Regions from separate parts of the Arthrobacter sp. UYCu712 genome, predicted to be linked through region 3. Evidence: riboswitches for the same ligand, from Rfam matches in the RefSeq annotation. Region 3 holds a riboswitch; each other region holds the start of a gene.

Region 1 (3,262 bases), on a different contig from region 3:
GAGCTCGTGACGCTCCTGGCGTATGAGGCCACCCGTGAGGTCCGCACCGAGCCCGTGACCATCGAAACGCCGGTCAGCACCACCATCGGCACCGCCTTCACCAAGCCCACCCCGCTGGTGGTCCCGATCCTCCGCGCCGGCCTCGGCATGCTCGAAGGCATGACCAAGCTGGTCCCCACCGCCGAGGTCGGTTTCCTGGGTATGGCCCGGGACGAGGAAACCCTGGACATCATCACCTACGCCGAGCGTCTCCCCGAGGACCTCACGGACCGCCAGATCTTCGTTCTGGACCCCATGCTGGCCACCGGCGGCACGTTGCGCGAGGCCATCAAGTTCCTCTTCAAGCGCGGCGCCTCCGATGTCACCTGCATCTGCCTGCTCGCCGCCCCCGAAGGCCTCGCCAAGCTGGAGGAGGAGCTCGCGGACGCCAACGTGACTATCGTGCTCGCCTCGATCGACGAGAAGCTCAACGAGAAGTCCTACATCGTGCCCGGCCTGGGCGACGCCGGCGACCGCCTCTACGGAATCGCCGGCTAGGCAGCAGCCGCAGGGGTCCCGCGGGCGCCCCGCCTGCAAGCTGCGCCTGCAGTCCCCTTCCGGAATGCGATGGCCCGCGCTAGCCTGTGGGCCATGGACTGGAAGCTTGAACTTGTGTTTGTCCCCGTGTCCGATGTGGACCGCGCCAAGGACTTCTACGTCAACAAGGTCGGCTTCAACGCCGACTACGACGAACGTCCCATGGACGGCATCCGCTTCGTCCAGCTGACGCCGCCGGGCTCCGGCTGCTCGATCGCCATCGGCGAGGGGCTCAACGACGCTCCGCCGGGCACCGCTCCCAGCCTGCAGCTCGTGGTCAGCGACATCCGGTCCGCGCACAAGAAGCTCAAGGACAACGGCGTGGACGTCAGCGACGTCGATGTCCAGGACTGGGGTCACTTCGTCTATTTTGCGGATCCCGACGGCAACAAATGGGCGGTGCAGTACATTCCGAACCGGCCCACCAGCTAGCCGCACACACGAAAGCCCCGAACCGCAGGGTTCGGGGCTTTCGTACTGATGCGGGTACGTCCGGGACGGGCCGCCGGCTTAGTACCAGTTGTGGGCCAAGTGGAAGTTCAGGGCGCCACAGGGCGAGCCGTAGCGCTGCTTGACGTAGTTCAGTCCCCAGTTGATCTGGGTCTCATAGTTCGTCCGGTAGTCAGCGCCCGCGCTGGCCATCTTTTCGGCCGGCAGGGACTGGACCACACCGTAGGCACCGCTGCTCTTGTTCGTGGCGGTGGTCTTCCAGTCCGATTCTTTGGTCCAGAGCTTCTGCAGGCACTGCATCTGGCCGGACGCCCAGCCGTAGGATCCCAGCTGGGAGGCGGCGTAGGCCTGCGCCCCGGCGGGATCATCGACGGGCTTCGCCGGTTCCGGTGCGGGTGCGGGTGCGGCGGCCGGAGCAGGAACAGGTTCCGGAGCGGGTGCCGGAGCGGGTGCCGGCGCGGGGGCCGGTGCTGGGGCGGGTGCAGGGGCCTCGGCCGGCTCCACTTCGGCGGACTGCGCCTGGACGCTGGCGCCGGGAGGCGCAGTGGTCTGGGAGTCGACGCGGACCTGTTCGAAGTTCAGCTGGGTCAGCGGATCGGCCGTGGTGGCGGAAGTGCTGGAACTGATGGCAGCAGAGGGCCGGTTGGCCGGCTCGGCGGCGTACCCGGCAGCGCCGACTCCGACGAGGACCGCGCAGGCCGTGGCGACCACGGCGGCGCGGCGGCCGGTTGAACCGAGGCCCGCGGCAAACCGGGACAGGGCCGACGTCGGCGTGGCTGACTCGGCACGGTGGCGTGAACGAGTTGAGCGGGATGTGCCTGAAGCGCCTTCTGGGCGCGTTTGTACCTTGAAGTCAGTCATGATGCCTCTCAAACGCCTGCGGAGTTAGCTGTCGGGTTCGGATGAGAAATCCGGCCGCACGGATGATCGCGTGTCGGCTTAACCCCAAGGGCGCATGGATGCAGAATGCCCGGGAACTCTGGGTCCCCCGCCTCTGCCTGGTCCAGCGATCCGGGAAGCGGCAGAGTTTGGCGTCCATCCGGATATGCGGCGCCAGTGGTGGCCGCACCCTAAAGACGGTACAGGAGTTTCATGATGGAGTCACATTTTGGTAACGGAGATCACTGCAGACGGAGTGTCGCCTTGCGCCGCCAGGCCGCAACCACCGACTCGCGAACGGCGGCCAGGGCCCCGTGGGCTACAGGGCCACGCGGGCTACGTGGCCGGCAGGCCGGCGGGAAGACGGAGGGCGAACTCCGTACGGCCGGGCCGCGACGTGACATCAACGGTGCCGCCGTGGGCTTCCATGATCGACTGGACGATCGACAAGCCGAGCCCGCTGGTCCCTTCGGCGGTGGGCGCCGGGGCCAGCGCCGGCGCGCCGTAGCTGCCGGGCGGCGCGGAACGGGTGGCTGCCGCCGTCGTGGCCGCCGGGTTCTTCCGCGCGGCGTCCGCACGGGCGAAGCGGGAAAAGGCGTGGTTCATGAAGTCGGGGGCAATTCCGTCGCCGTTGTCCGTCACCGTGACCACCGCGCTGCCATCGGCCGAACGCGTCACTCCGGTGACCACCGTGGTCCCGGGAGCGGTGTGCTTGCGAGCGTTGGACAGCAGGTTGGCCAGCACCTGGTGCAGCTGGGTCGGGTCGCCGCGGACCACCACCGGTTCCTCCGGGAGTTTCAGCCGCCAGATGTGGTCGGGGGCCATGACCTTCTCATCGCTGACCGTCTCGATCGCCAGCTGGGTGAGGTCCACCTCGCCGAGCTTGAGCGGCTGCCGTTCGTCGAGCCGGGCCAGCAGGAGCAGATCCTCCACCAGGGTGGTCATCCGCTGGGACTGGCTTTGCACCCGTGCCAGGGACTTCTCGCCATCCGGGGTGAAGTGCTCGGTCATCTTCATCAGCTCGGTGTAGCCGCGGATGGCGGTCAGCGGGGTCCGCAGCTCGTGCGAGGCGTCGGCAACAAACTGGCGCACCTTCATTTCGCTGAGCTGCCGCGCCTCGAGCGCGTTGGAGACGTTGTCCAGCATCTGGTTCAGCGCGTAGCCCACGCTGCCGACCTCCGTGCCGGGATGGGCGGCCGACGCCGGAACCCGCACCGCGAGTGCCACCTCGCCGGCGTCGAGGGGGAGGCGGGAGACCTTCGTGGCCACCTCCGACAACTGTTCGAGCGGCTTCATGGTGCGGCGGATGAGTACCGTGCCGGCGAGGCCGATAAGGACGAGTCCGCCGGCGGACACC
Region 2 (3,262 bases), on a different contig from region 3:
GACCTGTGACATTAAAGCGACCTGTGACATTAATTGGCGCCGGGTTGGACACCAGGGGGCACGCCTTCTGCGCAAGGGGAATGCCGCCCACAACAATGCGAAACAATGGTCAGATGAGAGATGCCGGCGAATTTATCGATCTCGCGCTGCAGCGGGAAGGGTCCTGGCCGCGGGCGGACGAATTTCGGGCCCGGTTGGGTGGCGATCCGCGCGTCGGCGATCTGCGCTTCTACGGGACGTCGGTCGGCGCGGTGCGGGGGACTATCCGCGACGCGCTGGTCCGCCACCGCGGGTTAAATCATGACGACGTCACCGCGTTGAGCTCCGAGCTGTGGTCGGTGCCGGTCTTCGAGCGCCGCCTCGCGGCAGTGGTGCTCCTGCAGTCCAAAATCCGTGTGCTGGACAACGCGGACCTGACCCGGATCGAAGGCTTCCTGCGGACTGCGCAACTTCGCGAACTGGCTGATCCGCTGGCCATCGACGTCGTCGGTCCGCTGATCGCGGGTCTGGACACCGTCGGCAGGGTCCGGGCTGACAGCGTGCTGGACCGCTGGACCCGGGAGCAGGACGTCTGGTTGCGGCGCGCGGCCCTGCTGTCACCGCTCCGCGAGCTCCGGGCCGGTGGGGGAGACTGGGGTAGATTCGTCCGGCACGCCAACCTGGCGCTGTCCCGGCCGCGGGAGCATGACGATCAAGCCGCCGACGGCGGGCTGCTCAGGGAGGCTGTCGGCGTCGTGCTCGAAGACGTGGCGAAAAACCGGCCCGAGCTGGAATTCACAGCTACCGGGACGTGAGGGAGGGCCCGGCTCCGTGGTCCGTCCGTCGCTCCACCACGGCGTAGGCCTTGCCGTCCAGGAATTGCCAGTCGGTAACCACCATGAAGCCAAGGGCATCGACGCGGTCGTTCAGGACATGGACGTCAAAACCGCCGTCGCGGGGCTCGGCGTCCCACGTCGAGATGTGGACTTCGTTGCCTTCGAGAATCAGCAGCTCCGTGTTGACGTCAAAATCCTCCTGAGGCTGGCTACTCAGCTGGCAGATGGCGACACAGCGGCTGTTCATTTCGGGCCTCCGCTTCGGGGATCGCTGATGGCATCATCCTATGCCTGGGCCCACCGATCCCACGGGAAAAAGCCCCTCGGCACACCCCGACCCGTTACCTCAATGTGACATTTTGTGATCATCCCGTTACCGTTGTTAGGTGCCTGTTGTCTCCGATACGGGCGCTCCCCAGCCGATTGCCTAACTCTGCCGCGGCCCGGGGATAACTCGCACCAACATCCGGCAGAGACGGGGAAACCACTTTTTGACCAGCTGATCATGCCAGTCTTGGGGTGAAGCCGCACGGCCCGCCACGCGGGCCCAGAGTGCGGCCGGGTGCCTCCCATCCGAATCCGACAGCTCACCTCGCAGGCATTGGGAGAGGCTACATTCATGTCTTCAAGCAATACTTTCGCGCGCCATCGTGGCACCACCCCCGCCGGTCGGCGTACGGCAATTTCCTCCGCCTTTGCAGGCAAGGCCGGCACCATCGGCCGCCAGGCTGCGGTAATCGCCGCAGCATCGGGCCTGGTTCTCAGCAGCGCCATGGCCGCCAACGCAGCCGAAGCACCGGTCGAGCGCGACTCCGCCCCGGCGTCGTCCGTCGATGTCAAGGACCAGGTCTCCGCACCGGTCAGCGCGGATTCCTCCGTTCAGATCACCTTTGAGCGTCCGGCCGTCGTGTCCACTCCGGCGCCCGTCGTCGAGCAGCCCAAGCCGGTCGCGGCAGCTCCGGCTGCCGCCCCTGCCGCGGCGAAGCCCACGGTCCAGGTCCAGGCTGCTGCCCCCGCACCGGCAGCTGCCCCCGCAGCCGGCGGAATCAACGCCACGCTGCTGGCCGCCGCTTACGGCCAGGTCGGCATCACCCAGGACTGCACCGCCATGGTGGAGAAGGCCCTCGGCGCAGCCGGTATCCCGGTCGGCGACATCGGCCCGGCGGCGTTCCTGAAGTACGGCAAGGTTGTTTCCACTCCGGAGCCTGGCGACATCATCGTCCAGTCCGGCCACGTTGCCATCTACGCGGGCAACGGACAGGCCGTCAGCGGCGGCATGAACGGTGTCAACGCCACGATGGCCCACCCGCTGTCATGGCTGACCGCCACCGGCGGCGTGACCTTCGTCCGCGCCGGAGTCTAACCCGCTCAGCGGCGAAAGAGGCCGGTGATCAGTTGCCTTGGGGGCATCGGATCACCGGCCTCTTATATGCCCGGCTCCACTGTGCCCGGCGCCATGCTTAACCTGCGTTGCGCGGGGCGAACATGATGACCGCCACACCGACCAGGCAGATCACCGCCCCCGCGATGTCCCAGCGGTCGGGCCGGAAGCCATCGAAAACCATTCCCCAGGCCAGGGATCCCGCGACGAACACGCCTCCGTATGCGGCAAGGATCCGGCCGAAGTGCGCGTCAGGCTGGAGCGTCGCCGCGAAACCGTAGATTCCGAGTGCCAGCACGCCGAGCCCGGCCCACCACCAGTCCTTGCCTTCACGCACCGACTGCCACACCAGCCAGGCGCCGCCGATCTCCGCCGCGGCGGCCAATACGAACAACACGATGGTTTTTGCGATAGTCACCGGCTCATCATCGCAGGACGACGGTCAGCTATACCGCGTTGCCTTGCCCAAGCCGTTGCCAGACGCAGGACGCGGTACACGATGCCGACCGCGAACATCAGCATCCCGGCGATCACGGACTCCGGCGGCAGCGTGGCCACCTGGACCACACACGCCGCGGCGCCGGTGAGCTGCAGGGCCCCCGGGTAGCGGCGGTTTTGACCGGTCTGGGTGTATGCGGACACGTTCGCCACGAGGTAATAGATGAGGACGCCGAAGGACGAAAAGCCGATCGCACCGCGCAGATCGGCGAAGCCGACAATCACGCAGATGACCGCGGCCAGGACCGGTTCGGCGCGGTGCGGGACGTGGAAGCGGGGATGGACGGCAGCCCGCTATCAGGGCAAGCAACGCGCCCAACGACGCCAGTGCCGTGCCGGCCCGCACGACCGGCGAAGCCCAGTCCCAGGAACCGGCGGCCACGGCGGCGGCAAGTGGCGCCGGGGTGCGGGCGATGCCCTCGGCGCCGAGGACCGGGAGGATGCTGAGAGCGATGACCGCCGGCCACTCGCCGAGCCGCTCCCGCCCGTAGACATAGGTCCCGCCGGGCATCGGGTATTCGGCCGCCAGCTGGGCTGACGCCGTCGCATTGCAGTACGCGACGACGGC
Region 3 (3,262 bases):
CCCCACGGTCTCTCCGTATGGAAATCCGATCCCGGGGCTCGCTGAGCTGGGCGGCCTGCCGTCCCAGCCCTACGGCGTTGGCATCGTGAACCTGCTGGAGGCGATGGCCGGTTACGGCGCCGGTTCCCGCATCACGGTGAACCGGCTGGCCGAGCCCATCCAGGTGGAACCGGAACTGCTCGTCCAGCTCGACGAGGGTGGCATCCGTCCCGGCGCCCTCCTGTCCCTGGAGCGCGTCGGGGAGTACATTTCCGTCCGTGTTCCGGACATCGAGGGAGCCCTGGAACTGCCCCCCGAGGTTGCCGCCCACGTCTTTGTTACCGTCGGTTAACCTGCCCGTACTCACACCTCGTGGGAGGACCCATCAGTTGTGCACAGCCGAGATCACGGGATTATTACTGGGCGGCTTAATCGCCTATAGTTAATCAGCAGTACCGATACCAAAGCGTTATCTGATCCGAAGCCGAGCTCTGCCAGCGGATCAGTCGCAGAGTCACCTTCTGGCAGGGGCGGGGGAACCACTTCCGGCTGTTCAGCAGCCTTGGGGTGAAGTCCGTCAGCGGCAAGCACGCTCCACCGAGGGATTTTCCATTGGCTTCCTCTGTGCCTGAATGCTTGTTCACGGCGGACCGGGTCTTTGAACTCTCTGACCCGAATCCGACAGCTAACTTCGCAGGCTATCCAGAGAGGAACCGTTCTTGACCACCCAGACCACCAGGGGCCGCCGTCGTGCGACCGGCCCCGCTCCGGAGCCGCGCCCGGCCCTTGCCTTCACGGCAGAGCGCCCGCGTGACGCGCACCGCGATGAACGCCGGGACCGCCGGAGCCCGTTCCGCCAGGTAACGGACTTTGCCGCCGCCAGCGGTGTGGGGCAAAAGGCCGGCATTGCCCTGGCCGCCACGGGCCTGGTCCTGACGGTAACTGTTCCCGCCACCGGCCCGGTCATGGCCACCGACGCCGGCTCGAATAGCGCGGTTTCCGCGTCGGCGCAGCCGAACGTGACCGCCGAGTCTGCCGCCAAGATCGATTTCAGCCGCACCGCCGTGAGCACCAAGGGCGATCCGGACGGCAAGCTGAAGCAGCTGTTGAGCGCCCAGTCCGTCGGCAGCATCACACGCGCCGCGTCTTCCGGCAGCCTCGGCGCCCCCCTTGACCAGATGGTTACAGCCTCACCCTTCGGCTACCGTGTCAGTCCCATCACCGGCGGCTCGGGCGAGTTCCACCGCGGCCAGGACTACGCCGCGCAGTGCGGAACCGCAGTCCACGCGGCCGCCAGCGGCACCGTGACGTTCACCGGATGGCACCCCTTCGGCGGCGGAAACCGCGTCGTGATCGACCACGGCAACGGCCTGGAGACCACGTACAACCACTTGTCCTCCTCAAGCGTCCGCGTCGGCCAGCAGGTCACCCGTGGCGACGTTGTGGCCATGAGCGGGACCACCGGCGCCTCCACCGGCTGCCACTTGCACTTCGAAGTGATGGTCAACGGCGACGTCGTGGACCCCACAGGCTGGCTCTAAATAGCCGATGGATGACTCTCGCATTCTTATGACACGCCGTGATCTGAATGTGACATTGACTCCCAACTGCTGTACCGTATGAAGTACGCCAACTTCTCCGAAGTTGGCGCTCTTGAGTGGATTGCCTAGCTCTGCCACCGCTCAAGGTCCGTTCGCATCACATCGTCTGGCAGGGGCGGGGGAACCAATTTTGGCCTTCGAAAGAAGGCCTTGGGGTTAAGTCGCAAAAGCTTCCCAGGAAGCAGCGCGGCCGGGTGACTCCCATCCGAATCCGACAGCTCACCTCGCAGGCATTGGGAGAGGCTACTTTCGTGTCTTCACGCCACAATGCTGCGCTTCGCAGCGCTTGCGCGGCTCTTTCGAGCCCGCTGAAATCCATGACCCGTGCCGCCCTTGCCGGCGCCCGGACTGGATCTCACTCCGCCGACTCAATCTCAGCCGAGTCCGGCCCGCAGGCCAAGCACCTGCATGCAGTTCCCGCTTTTGGCGCGTCTTCGCAGTACACCCTTCGCTAAGTAACCCATTCGGGGCGATCCGGCGTACCCCCAAGATGCCGGAGCGTCCTCAGTTCGCGCCTGAAAAGTGCGATCCAAGGATCACGAAAGAGAGAACTTAATGACCACTCGTGCAAACACTGCACGGCACCGCGCCGAGGTCACCAAGACCAACTCGCTTGCTGTCATTGCCAAGGCTGTCGGCGACAACGCCGGAACCATGGGCCGCCAGGCCGCGGTTGTTGCTGCTGCTTCAGGCCTCGTCCTGACCAGCGGTATCGCGGCCAACGCTGCTGAGACCAACGTCCAGCGCGAATCCACTTCCGCTTCGGCCCTCGAAGTCCAGTCCGGCACCCCGGCAACGATTTCGGCTGCATCCACCATTGCCATCTCTTACGAGAAGCCGGCCGTTTCCACTTCACCGGCTCCGGTCGTCGCGAAGCCGCTCGTCAAGGTCCAGGACTCCAAGGCCGGCGCCACCGGCGCCCAGGCCGGCGCTTCGGTCGCCGCAACGGGATCGGCCGTTGCCAGCGGCAACGGTGCTGCCATCGCCGCCGCCGCCTATGCCCAGCTCGGCGTCGCACAGGACTGCACCGCCCTGGCCACGAACGCCCTGGCCGCCGCAGGCATCAACTTCCACGGCTGGCCGGCCGGCTACCTGTCCCTTGGCCGCACCGTGGGTGCCGCTGAGGCCCGCCCGGGCGACCTCGCGTACTACAAGAACGGCGGCGTCGGCATGGCCCACATCGCTGTCTACGTCGGCAACGGCATGGCCGTCCACGGCGGCTGGAACGGCGGAACCACCGCACTTTACAGCGTGAACGTCGGTTCCGGCCCGGTCTTCATCCGCGTCGGCGGCTAAGCATTTAGCCTCCAAAGCTTCAAAAATCGAGAGGACCCCCGCCCCTGTGGCGGGGGTCCTCTTGCGTCCCGGGCAGGGATCGTCCTGAAGACACGCATACCGCCGCGGATCAAAAATTCGGTGATCCGGCCCTTCGGTGTTTACTCTTGTGGTGTCGATCCATAGCCCGACCATGCAGAGGGCAGCCGGCCCTCGTGCCCCTGGCGGGTGCGGCCGTGAAGAGGTATGCGGATGCGCACTCTCGTTCTGAATGCTGGATATGAACCGCTCGCGGTAATCACCTTCCGCCGGGCGCTTGTTCTTGTGCTTACCGGAAAGGCCAGTGTGGTGGCCGAAGGCGACGATCCAGTCGTCGGGCCACAGGACATACTGGGGCGGCCGTCGGT

Evidence for each region. A riboswitch is a leader RNA that binds a small molecule or an ion and turns the genes downstream of it on or off. The one in region 3 is predicted to bind cyclic di-AMP.
Region 1: another riboswitch for cyclic di-AMP. It lies ahead of ABIB51_RS16655 (aggregation-promoting factor C-terminal-like domain-containing protein); the one in region 3 lies ahead of ABIB51_RS09245 (NlpC/P60 family protein).
Region 2: another riboswitch for cyclic di-AMP. It lies ahead of ABIB51_RS17805 (hypothetical protein); the one in region 3 lies ahead of ABIB51_RS09245 (NlpC/P60 family protein).

Annotation. Positions count from the first base shown of each region.
Region 1 covers NZ_JBEPOZ010000019.1:10,019-13,280, forward strand. Annotated here, with positions in the region: gene upp (uracil phosphoribosyltransferase) at 1-537, shown strand, start outside; gene ABIB51_RS16650 (VOC family protein) at 631-1,008, shown strand; gene ABIB51_RS16655 (aggregation-promoting factor C-terminal-like domain-containing protein) at 1,087-1,887, opposite strand; cyclic di-AMP (ydaO/yuaA leader) riboswitch at 1,886-2,045, opposite strand; gene ABIB51_RS16660 (HAMP domain-containing sensor histidine kinase) at 2,242-3,262, opposite strand, start outside.
Region 2 covers NZ_JBEPOZ010000021.1:67,562-70,823, reverse strand. Annotated here, with positions in the region: gene ABIB51_RS17815 (DNA alkylation repair protein) at 114-794, shown strand; gene ABIB51_RS17810 (hypothetical protein) at 781-1,062, opposite strand; cyclic di-AMP (ydaO/yuaA leader) riboswitch at 1,263-1,430, shown strand; gene ABIB51_RS17805 (hypothetical protein) at 1,435-2,178, shown strand; gene ABIB51_RS17800 (YnfA family protein) at 2,276-2,614, opposite strand; partial or broken gene ABIB51_RS17795 (amino acid permease) at 2,611-3,262, opposite strand, start outside.
Region 3 covers NZ_JBEPOZ010000007.1:83,002-86,263, forward strand. Annotated here, with positions in the region: gene ABIB51_RS09235 (iron-dependent transcriptional repressor DtxR) at 1-331, shown strand, start outside; cyclic di-AMP (ydaO/yuaA leader) riboswitch at 482-694, shown strand; gene ABIB51_RS09240 (M23 family metallopeptidase) at 699-1,520, shown strand; cyclic di-AMP (ydaO/yuaA leader) riboswitch at 1,657-1,827, shown strand; gene ABIB51_RS09245 (NlpC/P60 family protein) at 2,136-2,876, shown strand; gene ABIB51_RS09250 (HNH endonuclease) at 3,108-3,262, shown strand, end outside.